DNA from 2 places in the Ralstonia sp. OTU4908 genome. Region 1 is predicted to be linked to the other one. Evidence: riboswitches for the same ligand, from Rfam matches in the RefSeq annotation. Region 1 holds a riboswitch; the other holds the start of a gene.
What was found. Region 1 has a riboswitch for glycine ahead of gcvT (glycine cleavage system aminomethyltransferase GcvT). Riboswitches for the same ligand answer to the same signal wherever they lie in the genome.
Positions count from the first base shown of each region.

Region 2: it holds a riboswitch for glycine, as region 1 does, so the genes downstream of both, AAHM38_RS22850 (D-amino acid dehydrogenase) here and gcvT (glycine cleavage system aminomethyltransferase GcvT) in region 1, are expected to answer to the same signal.

Region 1 is NZ_JASATD010000066.1:2,802-10,049, reverse strand. It holds gene AAHM38_RS24810 (UvrD-helicase domain-containing protein) at 1-1,539, opposite strand, end outside; gene AAHM38_RS24805 (hypothetical protein) at 1,813-2,139, shown strand; glycine riboswitch at 2,300-2,397, shown strand; glycine riboswitch at 2,410-2,537, shown strand; gene gcvT (glycine cleavage system aminomethyltransferase GcvT) at 2,667-3,794, shown strand; gene gcvH (glycine cleavage system protein GcvH) at 3,842-4,222, shown strand; gene gcvP (aminomethyl-transferring glycine dehydrogenase) at 4,307-7,246, shown strand.
Region 2 is NZ_JASATD010000047.1:12,849-20,096, reverse strand. It holds gene dbpA (ATP-dependent RNA helicase DbpA) at 1-812, shown strand, start outside; gene chrA (chromate efflux transporter) at 863-2,098, opposite strand; gene AAHM38_RS22860 (ethanolamine ammonia-lyase subunit EutB) at 2,223-3,605, shown strand; gene eutC (ethanolamine ammonia-lyase subunit EutC) at 3,625-4,416, shown strand; glycine riboswitch at 4,481-4,586, shown strand; gene AAHM38_RS22850 (D-amino acid dehydrogenase) at 4,732-5,985, shown strand; gene AAHM38_RS22845 (porin) at 6,054-7,118, opposite strand; gene AAHM38_RS22840 (bifunctional sugar phosphate isomerase/epimerase/4-hydroxyphenylpyruvate dioxygenase family protein) at 7,240-7,248, opposite strand, start outside.

The DNA.
Region 1 (7,248 bases):
CTCGTCGTAGGTGTCGTACAGGTAGGCCTCGTAATGGATGCCTTCCATCATCTCGTCGAGCAGCGTGGCGGCGGGCTCCTTGGCGGCGCGGTCCGAGAGCCGCACGATGAATTCGCAGAACACGCGCAGCGGCTCGAGCTGGCGCGGCGCGAGTTGCGCTTCGATGCCGCCCATCATCGCCGCCTCGAACAGCGACACCTTGGCCTGCCCGGCAAACGAACCCAGCACTTCGAGCGTCGCATTGCCCACACCGCGCTTGGGCGTGGTGATGGCGCGAATGAAGGCGGGGTCGTCATCCGCGTTGGCAATCAGCCGCAGGTACGCGCACAGATCCTTGATCTCGGCCTTGTCGAAAAAGCTTTGCCCGCCCGAGAGCACGTACGGAATGCGCTCGCGGCGCAGGATCTGCTCGAACAGGCGCGCCTGGAAGTTGCCGCGATACAGGATCGCGTAATCCCGAAACTGCGCGCGGCGCTCGAACTTGTGGGCAGAGAGCTTGAAGACGACGCTTTCCGCTTCGTGCTCCTCGTCATTGGCGCTGGTCACGTTGATCGCGTCGCCCATGCCGTGCTCGCTCCACAGCGTCTTCTCGAACAGTTTCGGGTTCTGTGCGATGACCGCGTTGGCGGCATTCAGAATGCGCACCGTGGAGCGGTAGTTCTGCTCCAGCTTGATCACCTTCAGGTTCGGGAAATCCGTCTGCAGCAGCTTGAGGTTGTCGAGCGTGGCGCCACGCCAGCCGTAGATGGCCTGATCGTCGTCGCCCACGGCCGTAAAGGCCGGCGCACGCAGGTGCGAGCCGCCCGCCAGCAGCTTCAGCAGCTGATACTGGCAGGCGTTGGTGTCCTGGTATTCATCGACGAGGAAGTAGCGCAGACGGTTCTGCCACTTCAGGCGCACCTCTTCATTGCGCGCGAACAGCTCGGCGGGAATGCGGATCAGGTCGTCGAAGTCCACCGCCTGATACGCGTGCAGCGTCGCCACGTAGTTGCGATAGACGAGCGCCGCCTGGTGGTCATCGACGTTGTTGTTGGCGAGCGCCTCGGCAATCGCCGTGTCCGGATCGACGAGACCGTTCTTCCACAGCGAGATCGTGCTCTGCACGCGGCGGATCAACTGCTTGTCGGTGGTCGCCAGCTGCTCCTGGATCATGCCGAAACAATCGTCCGAATCCATGATCGAGAAACGTGGCTTGAGGCCGACATGCTCGGCTTCCGCCCGCAGGATCTGCACGCCCAGCGAGTGGAACGTACAGACCGTCAACTGCTTGATGGGAATGCGCTTGCCGTCTTCGCGCGTCTCGCCGTCCATCAGCTTGGCCACGCGCTCCTGCATTTCCTTGGCCGCCTTGTTGGTGAACGTCACCGCGGCGATGTGCTTGGGCTCGAAGCCCTTGTCGAGAATCAGGTGCGCGATCTTTTGCGTGATCACGCGCGTCTTGCCCGAGCCCGCCCCGGCCAGCACCAGGCATGGGCCGTCGAGGTAATGCACACCTTCGGATTGGGCAGCATTGAGCCCGTGGACGAGACCGGAAGACATGGGAACAGGCGGAAGAAAAAGCAGGCGGGAACGACAGCGGACGACGATGGTAGCACGGCGCCTTTGCATCGATTGAGCCGATGAAAAGCCGTTTGCCGGGGCGCCGTCGGAGGTGCCAATACCGCACCGCACGCGTTTGCGCCCCTCGCTTTGCTTCCGGCCGTTACACCGCTTACGCCCCGTTACACGATGACGGTCAGCCCGGAGCCAAAACGTGCCGTTATGGACAGGACAGCGGCTGAATCGGTCAGCCGCCCACCGGAGGAAGAAACCATGAACCGCATCGTCAAGATCCTGGCTGTAACCGCCGTCGCCCTGTCCGCCACCACCGGCGCCTTCGCCCAGACGCAATGGCAAAAGAACCACCCGCGCCGCGCCGAGGTCAACCACCGCCTCGCCAACCAGAACAAGCGCATCCACAACGAGGTGAAGGAAGGCGAAATCACCAGGGGCCAGGCGCGCCAGCTGCACAAGGAAGACCGCCAGATTCGCCAGGAAGAGCGCGACATGGCCTCGCAAAACGGTGGGCACATCACCAAGCAGGAACAGCGCACGCTGAACCAGCAGGAAAACCAGGTCAGTCGCCAAATCGGCAAGTAAGTCAAAGCGCGACTAGCCAACACCCGCACTCCGGCCACACGCTTTGGGTTGGCGGCCCCGCCAGCGCCCCGAGGGTGTGGCCGTTTTTGGCTGTGTGGCCGCCAAAATTCGCCATCGATTTGTCCTGATTGACAATCCCATCCCCCTTCCGTAAATTCCGCCCATCCATCCGGGAGAGCGTGCCGGCCATACACGGCAAGGCGCCGCCGAAGGGGTAGCACCCGAAAACTCTCAGGCATCCAGGACCGGGCGGATCGGCGGACATGCGTCCGACCGCACTCTGGAGAGCTGGCGCCGCACGACCACTGCGGGCGCCCACCGAAGGGGCTCACGAACGGCGCGCACCGCTATGCGCCCCGCTTCGCAATCTCTCAGGTACCAAGGACAGAGGGGCCATCTGCGCAGCTTGTTGATCTTCATGGCGTCACCATGAGGCATCAGGCTGCGCGGGTGGCCTTTTTGTTTTTCTGGTCCCGAATAACGCGCCGCGCCCGGCCACAGTGGCGGCGCCTCTGCCGAGAGATTCCATGACGCTCCAACACACGCCGCTCAATGCCATCCACCGCTCGCTGGGCGCCCGCATGGTCGACTTTGGCGGCTGGGACATGCCCGTCAACTACGGCTCCCAGATCGAAGAACATCACGCCGTGCGCCAGGACGCCGGCGTCTTCGACGTCTCGCACATGTGCGTGGTCGACCTCACCGGTGCGCGTGTGCGCGACTTCCTGCGAGGGCTGCTCGCCAACAACGTCGACAAGCTGCAGACCCCCGGCAAGGCGCTCTACAGTTGCATGCTGAACCCCAAGGGCGGAGTGATCGACGACCTGATCGTCTACTTCTTCCGCGAAGACTGGTTCCGCCTGGTCGTCAACGCCGGCACCGCACCGACGGACCTGGAATGGATCGTCGCGCAGAACGCGGCCGCCGGCACCGACGTGACCATCACGCCGCGCCGCTCCGACAACAACGCGGGCGCCGAGCCGCTGGGCATTCTGGCCGTGCAAGGCCCGAATGCGCGCGCCAAGACCTACGCCGCGCTGCCCGGCACGCAGGCCGTGGGCGAGGCGCTCAAGCCCTTCAACGCGGGCTTTGTCACCGTGGAAAACGTGGGCGAGATCATGGTGGCACGCACCGGCTACACCGGTGAGGACGGTTTCGAACTGGTCGTGCCGGCCGCGCAGATCGCAGGCGTGTGGGAACGCCTGCTGCAGGCCGGCGTGCGCCCGGCAGGCCTGGGCGCGCGCGACACGCTGCGCCTGGAGGCCGGCATGAACCTCTACGGCCAGGATATGGACGAGCACGTTTCGCCGCTCGACGCCGGCCTCGCTTGGACGGTCGACCTGCAAAGCGAACGCGACTTCACAGGCAAGGCCGCGCTGCAGGCTGGCGGCCAACGCGAACAGTTCGTCGGCCTGATCCTGCGCGACAAGGGCGGCGTGCTGCGCGCCCACCAGAAAGTCATCACCGCCGCCGGTGACGGCGAGATCACCAGCGGCACGTTCAGCCCGAGCCTGTCGCTCTCCATCGCACTGGCGCGCCTGCCCAAGGACGTGACCATTGGCACCGACGTACAGGTCGAAATTCGCGACCGCAAGTTGACCGCGACTGTGGTTAAACTGCCGTTCGTGCGCAATGGCAAGGCGCTGGTCAGCTGAACACCGAATCTGCATCCCCCAATACCCATTTTCCGGAGAACCTTTTCATGAGCAACGTCCCCGCCGATCTGAAGTACACCGAACACGACGAGTGGATCCGCGTTGAAGCCGACGGCACGCTGACCATCGGCATTACCGACTTCGCGCAGGAACAGCTCGGCGACATCGTCTTCCTGGAGCTGCCGGAAGCCGGCCGCGCCGTCTCCAAGGACGAAGCGATTGCCGTGGTGGAGTCGGTCAAGGCCGCTTCCGACATCTTCGCCCCGGTGGCCGGCGAGATCGTCGCCAACAACGCAGATGCCGCCGGCGCGCCGGAATCCGTGAACGCAGGCGCCTACGAGGCCTGGCTGTTCAAGATCAAGCCGACCAACGCCGACGACGTGAACGCCCTGATGTCGGCTGCTGATTACGAAGCCAAGATCGGCTAAGCCGGTCCTCCGGCCGGTGCGCGCGCCCTGACCTGCGCAGCGCATAGGCCATTGCTTGCATCGCCTGAATTTCGAGCCCTTGCCATGAACGCTCCGCACCCCGCTTCCTCGGCGCTTGCCGCCGAACGCCCGACGTTGGCTGACCTGGAGGCGCGCGACGCCTTCTCGCACCGCCACATCGGCCCGTCTGCCGACGAGCAGACCGCCATGCTGGCCACGCTGGGCTACCCCAGCCGCGCCGCGCTGATCGACGCCGTGATTCCGCCGGCCATCCGCCGCCAGGACGGCATGCCGCTGGGCGAATTCACGCAGCCGCTGACCGAAGAAGCGGCGCTGGCCAAGCTGCGCGGCATCGCCGGGCAGAACCGCGTGGTCAAGAGCCTGATCGGCCAGGGCTACTACGGCACGCATACGCCGGGCGTCATCCTGCGCAACATCCTCGAGAACCCCGCCTGGTACACGGCCTACACGCCGTATCAGCCGGAAATCTCGCAGGGCCGCCTGGAGGCGATGCTGAATTTCCAGCAGATGGTGATCGACCTGACGGCGATGGACATCGCCAATGCGTCGATGCTGGACGAAGCGACCGCCGCTGCAGAAGCCATGACGCTGCTGCAGCGCATCGGCAAGTCGAAGTCGACCGTGTTCTTCGTGGCCGACGACGTGCTGCCGCAAACGCTGGAAGTCGTGCGCACGCGCGCCGAGCCGATCGGCGTGCAAGTGGTGACCGGCCCGGCGGCCGACGCGGCCAAGCACGACGCGTTCGGCGTGCTGCTGCAATACCCGGGCGCCAACGGTGCGCTGCTGGGCGATCTGGCGACGTACCAGGCCCTGACCGATGCCGTGCACGCCGCCGGCGGTCTGGTCGTGGCCGCCGCCGATCTGCTGGCACTCACGCTGCTGGCCGCGCCGGGCGAATGGGGCGCCGACGTCGTGATCGGCAACACGCAGCGTTTTGGCGTGCCGTTCGGTTTCGGCGGCCCGCACGCCGGTTACATGGCCGTGCGCGATGCGTTCAAGCGCTCGATGCCCGGCCGACTGGTCGGCGTGACGATCGATGCGCAAGGCAACCCGGCCTACCGCCTCGCGCTGCAGACGCGCGAGCAGCACATCCGCCGCGAGAAGGCCACCTCGAACATCTGTACCGCGCAGGTGCTGCTGGGCGTGATGGCGTCGATGTACGCCGTCTACCACGGCCCGCAAGGTCTGAAGCGCATCGCCCAGCGCGTGCACCGCCTGACCGCCACGCTGGCCGCCGGCCTGCGCGCGATCGGCTACACGCTGGAAGCCGACGCCTTCTTCGACACGCTGACCGTCGCCACCGGCCCGCGCACCGCGAACCTGCACATCGCAGCACAGGCGCACGGTATCAACCTGCGCCAGATCGACGATGCGCGACTGGGCATCTCGCTGGACGAGACCGTCACGCGCGCCGATGTCGTGGCGCTGTGGGAAGTCTTCGCGCATGCCGCCCACGCCGCCGCACCGGACTTCGACCAGACCGAAGCGGGCGTCACCGATGCGTATCCGGCCTCGCTCATCCGCCAGAGCGCGTACCTGACGCACCCGGTGTTCAACGCGCACCATTCCGAGCACGAAATGCTGCGCTACCTGCGCAGCCTGGCCGACAAGGACCTCGCGCTCGACCGCACGATGATCCCGCTGGGCTCGTGCACCATGAAGCTCAATGCCACCGCAGAAATGCTGCCGGTGACGTGGCCCGAGTTCTCGAACATCCACCCGTTCGCGCCGGCCGACCAGACCGTCGGCTACCGCGAGATGATCGACCAGCTCGAGCAGATGCTGTGCGCCGCCACCGGCTACGCCGCCGTGAGCCTGCAGCCGAATGCCGGCTCGCAGGGCGAATACGCCGGTCTGCTGATCATTCACGCCTACCACGCCAGCCGTGGCGAAGCGCACCGCAATGTGTGCCTGATCCCGTCGTCGGCGCACGGCACGAACCCGGCATCGGCGCAGATGGCCGGCATGCAGGTCGTTGTCGTGGCGTGCGATGAGCGCGGCAACGTCGATCTGCCCGATCTGGAGAAGAAAGCCGCCGAGCACAGCAAGAACCTCGCGGCGATCATGATCACCTACCCGTCCACGCACGGCGTGTTCGAGGAAGGCGTGAAGCGCGTCTGCGAGATCGTGCACAGCCACGGCGGTCAGGTCTACGTGGACGGCGCGAACATGAACGCCATGGTCGGCACGGCCGCGCCGGGCCACTTCGGCGGCGACGTCTCGCACCTGAACCTGCACAAGACGTTCTGCATTCCGCATGGCGGCGGCGGCCCGGGCGTCGGTCCGGTGGCCGTGGGCGCGCACCTCGCGCCGTTCCTTCCGGGGCGCGCAGCTTCGGGGGAAGACGCGAGCCAGAACATCGGCAACGTGTCGGCCGCAGCCTTCGGCTCGGCGTCGATCCTGCCGATCTCGTGGATGTACATCGCGATGATGGGCGCGGCGGGCCTGACGGCCGCCACCGAGACGGCCATCCTGTCGGCCAACTACGTGGCCAAGCGTCTCGCGCCGTACTACCCGGTGCTCTACACGGGCGCGCACGGCCTGGTGGCGCACGAGTGCATTCTCGACATCCGCCCGCTGCAGAAGGAATCTGGCATCAGCAACGAAGACATCGCCAAGCGCCTGATGGACTTCGGCTTCCACGCGCCGACGATGAGCTTCCCGGTGCCGGGCACGCTGATGATCGAGCCGACCGAAAGCGAGCCCAAGGTGGAACTGGACCGCTTCATCGACGCGATGATCGCCATCCGTGGCGAAGTCGACAAGGTGATCTCGGGCGAATTCGACCGCGAAGACAATCCGCTCAAGCACGCACCGCACACCGCAGCCGTGGTGATGGCCGATGACTGGTCGCACAAGTACACGCGTGAGCAGGCCGCCTACCCGGTCGCATCGCTGCGCGCGCGCAAGTACTGGCCGCCGGTCGGCCGCGCCGACAACGTCTACGGCGACCGCAACCTGTTCTGCGCCTGCGTACCGATGAGCGAGTACGCGCAGGATTGATG
Region 2 (7,248 bases), on a different contig from region 1:
TTGCCAAGCTGAGCCAGCGGATTCTCCGCAACCCGAAGGAAGTGAAGCTCGAAGAGCGCCACGACGACAGCAAGATCCGCCAGCGCTTCTACGAGGTGACCGACAGCCAGCGGCTGCATGCGGTGGGGCAACTGCTCAGGCACTATCGACCGGTCAGCACGCTCGCGTTCTGCAACACGAAGCAGCAATGCCGAGACCTGCTCGACGTCTTGCGCGCGCAGGGCATCCACGCACTCGCGCTGCATGGCGAACTCGAACAGCGTGAACGCGACCAGGTGCTGATCCAGTTCGCGAACCGCAGTTGCTCGGTGCTGGTTGCGACCGACGTTGCCGCACGCGGGCTCGATATCGCGCAACTCGAAGCGGTGATCAACGTTGATGTGACGCCCGACCCCGAAGTGCACGTGCATCGAATTGGCCGCACAGGCCGCGCCGATGACAACGGCTGGGCGTTGAGCCTCGCCAGCATGGACGAGATGGGCCGCGTCGGCAATATCGAAGAAGCAATGGGCCGCGAGGTCGAATGGCACAAACTCGACGAGCTTGATACCGGCAACGATGCGCCGCTGCTGCCGCCCATGGAAACGCTGCAGATTCTGGGTGGGCGCAAGGAGAAGATCCGCCCCGGCGATGTGCTCGGCGCACTGACCGGGGATGCCGGCTTTCGCGGCGACCAGATCGGCAAGATCAACGTGACGGAATTCTCGACCTACGTCGCGGTCGAACGCGGCATCGCGCGCGAGGCGCTGCGCAAGCTCAATGCCGGCACGATGAAGGGCAAAAAGGTCAGGGTTCGGTTGATGGATGAATGACGCCCCTGCCCTGCGCAGCTACCGGTTGGCGCTCACAGGAAGCGCGCGATTCAACCCAACATGGCAGCGGCAACACCCGCCGCTGCACAGAACGCCACCACGATCAGCGGTGGCGTTTTCCATCGTGTCAGCAGCAGGAACGCAGTCACCGCGACGGCAACATCGCTCCATGACCGCACTGCGCTCGTCCAGACCGGCGTGTAAAGGGCGAACGCCAGCAATCCAACCACTGCGGCATTCACCCCCGCAAGCAACGCTGCCATGGACGGGCGCGCGCGCAATCCCTGCCAGTAAGGCAGCGCCGCGATGACCAACAGCAAGCCCGGCAGGAAAATGCCCACCGTAGCAAGGGCAGCCCCGGCCCAGTGATTGAGCCCCGGCCCGATCGTCCAACCGAGGAAAGCGGCGAAGGTGAAGAGCGGCCCCGGCACGGCCTGTGCGGCACCGTAGCCAGCCAAAAAATCGTTCGATGCCACCCAACCGGTCGCGACCGTCTGCTGCTCCAGCAACGGAAGCACGACGTGCCCGCCCCCAAAAACCAATGCACCAGAGCGATAGAACGCGTCGAATACCTTCGCGGGCATCCACGGATGAAGATCCGTCAGAACCGGAAGTCCGAACAGCAGCGCGCAGAACAACGACAGGCTGACGATGCTGGCCACGTGAGACACGCGGAATGCGGCCTCCTGCCCTGCCCTCTGGCTACCGCTGGCCGGACGGGATGTCCGGCACAACACCAGGCCCAGCGCGGCGCCAAGCGCAATCACGACAAGTTGCGCGTAGACGGTCGTCAACGCGCCAAGCACGGCGATGCTGAGTACCGCGATGCCTGCGCGCTGCCAGTCTGGACAGAGCTTGCGCGCCATGTCCCACACGGCCTGCGCCACCACAGCAACGGCAACCAGCTTCAAACCGTGGATCAGGCCCGCGCCAAACGGGCCGCCGAGGCTCGGCGCGAGCATCGCAAATGCCAGCAGCAACAAGACGGAAGGCAGCGTAAAGCCGCACCACGCCGCCAACCCGCCGCGCCAGCCGGCCCGGAGCAGGCCGACGGAAAACCCGACCTGGCTGCTGGCAGGCCCCGGCAGAAACTGGCACAGCCCGACCAGATCGGTGAATGTGGCGTCGTCCAGCCAGCGCCGACGCTCCACGAACTCGCGGCGGAAGTAGCCGATATGCGCGACAGGGCCGCCGAAGCTCGTGAGGCCCAGCTTGAGAAAGACCGCCAGCACTTCCATGGCAGAGCCCGCTTGATGTGTACGGGACGGTGTGGCGGAAGCGGTCATTGGCGCGGGATATCGACGTTTGAGAAACCCGTATTAGAACATTGCCGCCATGGCTTGGAAGGCAACTAAAGTGGCAGGATAGGCATCGCCGTCACCGCCATTGGACTCTGCCGGGTATCCCATCATGCACTTTGCCCACACCATTGGCGCACAGCGCCATGTGTTCAACGATCTCAAGACACTCCTGGCCAAAGCGAGCCCAGCGCGCTCCGGCGACTACCTGGCGGGCCTGGCCGCGGCCAGTGAGGGCGAACGCATGGCCGCACGGATGGCACTGGCGGATGTGCCGCTGTCGGTGTTTCTCAACGAAGCGCTGGTGCCCTATGAAGACGACGAGGTCACGCGCCTGATTCTTGATCGGCACGACGCGCAGGCCTTCGGCCCGATCGCCTCGCTCACGGTGGGGGAATTCCGCAACTGGCTGCTCCTGCATGAGACCGACAGCCAGACACTGGCAAGCGTCGCGCCCGGCATCACGCCGGAAATGGCCGCCGCGGTCAGCAAGCTGATGCGCAACCAGGATCTGGTCGCCGTGGCGCGCAAGTGCCGCGTGGTCACGCGCTTTCGCAACACCATCGGTTTGCCCGGCCGGTTGTCGGTCCGGCTGCAGCCCAACCACCCGACGGATGATCCCAAAGGCATTGCTGCATCGATCATCGATGGCCTGCTCTATGGCTGCGGCGACGCGACCATCGGCATCAACCCTGCCGGCGACAATCTCGGCGCCATCGTTTCGCTGCTGCAACTGGTGGATGAGCTGCGCAACCGCTACGCCATTCCCACGCAGTCGTGCGTGCTGACCCACGTGACGAACACCATACGCGCCATTGACCAAGGTGCGCCGGTCGACCTGGTGTTCCAGTCGGTGGCGGGCAGCGAACAGGCCAACGCGGGATTCGGCATCAGCCTGGCCTTGCTGGCCGAGACCCATGACGCAGCACAAAGCCTGGCGCGCGGCACGGTCGGCAACAACGTGATGTATTTCGAGACCGGCCATGGCAGCGCGCTGTCGGCCAATGCGCACCACGGCGTTGATCAGCAAACGATGGAAGCGCGTGCCTATGCCGTAGCGCGGGCGTTTTCGCCCTTGCTGGTGAATACGGTGGTCGGCTTTATCGGGCCGGAGTACTTGTACGACGGCAAGCAGATCATCCGCGCCGGATTGGAAGACCACTTCTGCGGCAAGCTGATGGGCCTGCCGATGGGCTGCGACGTCTGCTATACCAACCACGCAGAAGCGGACCAGGACGACATGGATACGCTGCTGACGCTGTTTGGCGTGGCGGGCATCCATTTCATCATGGGCGTGCCGGGCGCTGACGACATCATGCTGAACTACCAGAGCACATCGTTCCATGACGCGCTCTATCTGCGCGACTCGCTCGGCCTGCGGCCCGCACCGGAGTTCGAGGCGTGGCTGCAAAGCATGGGCATCGTCGATGCGGCCGGCCGCCTGCAAGACGCCACGGCGCGGCAACCACTGCTGCAGTTGGCTCACGCACTGTGAATTTGTTGGGAAGCCGCTCATGCCGAAACACTCCCTCGTTCAGCTGAATCCGTGGGCGCACCTGCGCGCCTTTACCGACGCCCGTATCGCGCTGGGCCGCGCCGGCAACAGCCAGACGACCGACGCCGTGCTGGCATTCGGCGTGGCGCATGCCCAGGCGCGCGATGCCGTGCACCTGCCGCTCGATAGCGCAGCAGTGGCGGCCGCGCTTGAGGAAGCGGGCTTCACAGCGGTGACGGCGCACAGCGCGGCTGCGGATCGCGCGGAATATCTGCGCCGTCCCGACCTTGGCCGCCGCCTTGACGAGGCCAGCCGCGCAAGACTTGGCGCGTTGCGGCCAGCGCAGCCGTTCGACGTTGTCTTCGTGATTGCCGATGGGCTCTCCGCATTGGCGGTGCAAAGCCATGCAGTGCCGCTGCTACGCAGCGTGCGTGAGCGTCTGCCGGCCGGCTGGTCGATCGGGCCAGTCGCCATCGCCGAGCAGTCCCGGGTTGCGCTGGGGGATGAGATCGGTGCACTGCTGGGCGCGCGGCAGGTGGTGATGCTGATCGGTGAGCGGCCAGGGTTGAGTTCGCCTGACAGCCTGGGCATTTACCTGACCTGCGCGCCGCGTGTTGGCCGTTCCGATGCGGAGCGGAACTGCATCTCCAATGTGCGGCCGGCAGGCCTGGCCTATGACCAGGCTGCGACCCGACTGGTGTACCTGCTCAACGGCGCGCTGGCGCTCGGCCGCAGCGGCGTCGACCTGAAGGACGACACGCCTCCCGTTGCATCCGCTACAGCGCGACTTGCCGAACCTCACAACCCGTGACACACTCCCCCCCGCTGCCCACACCGGCAGCACGCAGGCGCGGCTGACGCACCAACGACAGCTGCAACACGCCGCAGGAGAGACCGGGCTCAACGCACGCACGTGCAACGCCCGGCGCCGATGGAGCAACCACCCCGGAAACTCTCAGGCAAAAGGACTGTGGCGTCGACTGCGAATCTGGAGAGAGGCGTGCACGCGCGCGCCCACCGAAGGGGAAGGCGCCAGCGCTGCTGACGCCCAAGCTCTCAGGTCCCGAGACAGATGGGGTGAGCCGACCGGATCGTCCGGTCATGACATCACTCCATAGGGACCGCCATGACGCACATCGTCATCGTCGGCGCCGGCATATCCGGCGTCACCACTGCTTACACGCTCTCGCAACTCGGCTATCGGGTCACGGTGCTCGACCGCCACCTGTACCCGGCCATGGAAACATCGTTCGCCAACGGCGGGCAGCTTTCCGCCAGCAACGCTGAAGTCTGGAACAGCACCGGCACGCTGCTCAAAGGCATCAAATGGATGCTGCGCAACGATGCCCCGCTGCTGCTCAATCCCAAGCCCTCGTGGCACAAATACTCGTGGATCGGCGAGTTCGTGGCCAGCATCGCGCACTACCGCCGCAACACCATCGAGACCACACGCATGGCCATCGAGGCACGCAAGCATCTGTTTGCGATGGCCGAACGGGAGCAGATCGATTTCGACCTGCAGAAGCGCGGCATTCTGCACGTCTATCACGACAAGGCCAGCTTTGCGGCAGCAGGCAAGGCCAACGCCCTGCTCGTCGCCGGCGGGCTTGAGCGGCACGCCGTGAGCCCCGAGGAGATCGCCGCCATTGAGCCGACGCTGCGCGGCAACTACTACGGCGGCTACTTCACCGCATCCGACGCCACCGGTGACATCCACAAGTTCACGCGCGGCCTGGCACAGGCGTGTGAGAAGCGCGGCGTGCGATTCATGCACGGCGTGGATGTGCGCCATGTGGAAACCACCGAAAGCGGCGTGCGCCTGCTGTTGCAAACCACGCTCGATGACCGCCTTTCCACCACCGCGGCGAATGTCGTGCAGGACCTTGCCGCCGATGCGATGGTCGTGTGCGCGGGCGTGGGCAGCCGGCATATCGCACAACTCGTGGGCGATCGCATCAACGTGTATCCGGTCAAGGGTTATTCGATCACGGTGCACCTGGACGACGATGCCAGCGTGCAAGGCGCGCCGTGGGTCAGCCTGCTGGATGAGAGCGCGAAGATCGTGACGAGCCGCCTGGGCACTGGCCGGTTCCGCGTGGCCGGTACGGCGGAGTTCAATGGCTACAACCGCGACATTCGCGCGGACCGCATCGAACCGCTGGTGGCATGGACACGCCGCAACTTTGCGATTGGTACCTCGCGTGTGGTGCCCTGGGCCGGCTTGCGCCCGATGATGCCGGACATGATGCCGCGCGTCGGCCGAGGGCGGCACGCGCGCGTGTTCTACAACACGGGACACGGGCACCTGGGCTGGACGCTGTCTGGCGCAACCGCTGCCATGGTAGGCGACGTGATCGCGCGAGATTGCCCGCTGCATTGATCGCAGCATGAAAAAAGCCCGCCGGAACATTGGCGGGCTTTTTTTCATTGCGAGAACGATCCAAGCGATCAGAACTTGTGTCGCACGCCCAGCATCACGCCCAAGCGCGAGTTGTTGCCGTACAGGTTGCCGGAGTTGTTGAACGCGGCGGCGCTGTCCAACGCCACCCAACTCCCCTGCAGATGCGTGTAGTCCACCTCGGCATACACATCGGTGCGCTTGCTGAAGGCGTAGTCGAGCATGCCGGCGGTGGTCAGGCGCTTGCCGCTGGCATCGAGGTGCTTCATCCAGTCGTACTGCACGGTGCCGATGAAGCTCAGTGCGCCGGAGATCGGCACCTTTGCGCCCACATAGGCGGCCTGGTTCTTGTAGTCGGCCACGTCGAGGCGGCTGTTCGTGTAGCCGAGGTACCACGTGGCAATCGAGGTATCCAGCTTGCCGCCAAAGCCCCAGACCGTCTGCTTGCTGGCAAGCGCCGCCGGCACCGCGCCGAAGAACGCCGACGACACATCGCGCGTGACCTGATACACCGCGCCCACTTCAGCCGAGCCCATGCTGTAGACGATCGAGCCGGCGCCGGCCGAACTCTTGCTGAAGCTGCCGGCTGCTTCGCCAAACGTCCATGCGCCGGCAAGCTGCAGACCGCCGAACGACTTGATGTACTTGACCGTGTTGTCGTAGCGCAGGCCGGTGTAGTTGCCGCCCTGATAGCCGACGATGGAGTTGTTGGCAAACGCCATCGCCTCGTACGAAGACAAAACCTCGTGTGCCAGCGTGTATTGCCGGCCGAGGTAGAGCTTGCCGTAGTCGCCTTCCAGGCCCACCACCGCGGTGCGTCCGAACAGTCGCCCGCCCTGCTGGCTGCCGCCGGTATCGGGGAAGAAGCCCGATTCCAGGATGAACATGGCCTTGGTGCCGCCACCCAGGTCTTCGGTGCCACGCAGGCCCCAGCGGCTACCGGTCAGCACGCCGTCCATCATCTGCAGATTGCTGTTGCCTGCCGCGTTTTCGTGCGTGCTGTAGCGGATGGTGGTGTCGATCAGCCCGTAGAGCGTGACACCGCCGGTGGTTTGCGCTGCCGCTGGCAGGCTCGTGGCTCCGAGCACCAATGCGGCAATCATTGTCTTGTTCATGGCTCCCTTGTCTCCTCTTTGATGTGATGGGGATGGATGTGCAACGGCTGCCCGCGCAGCCGTGGTGTTGCGTGGATAACGCCCACGGCCGCACGACCGCGAGCGCCAAAGTCTTCGTGACTCAGTGGTC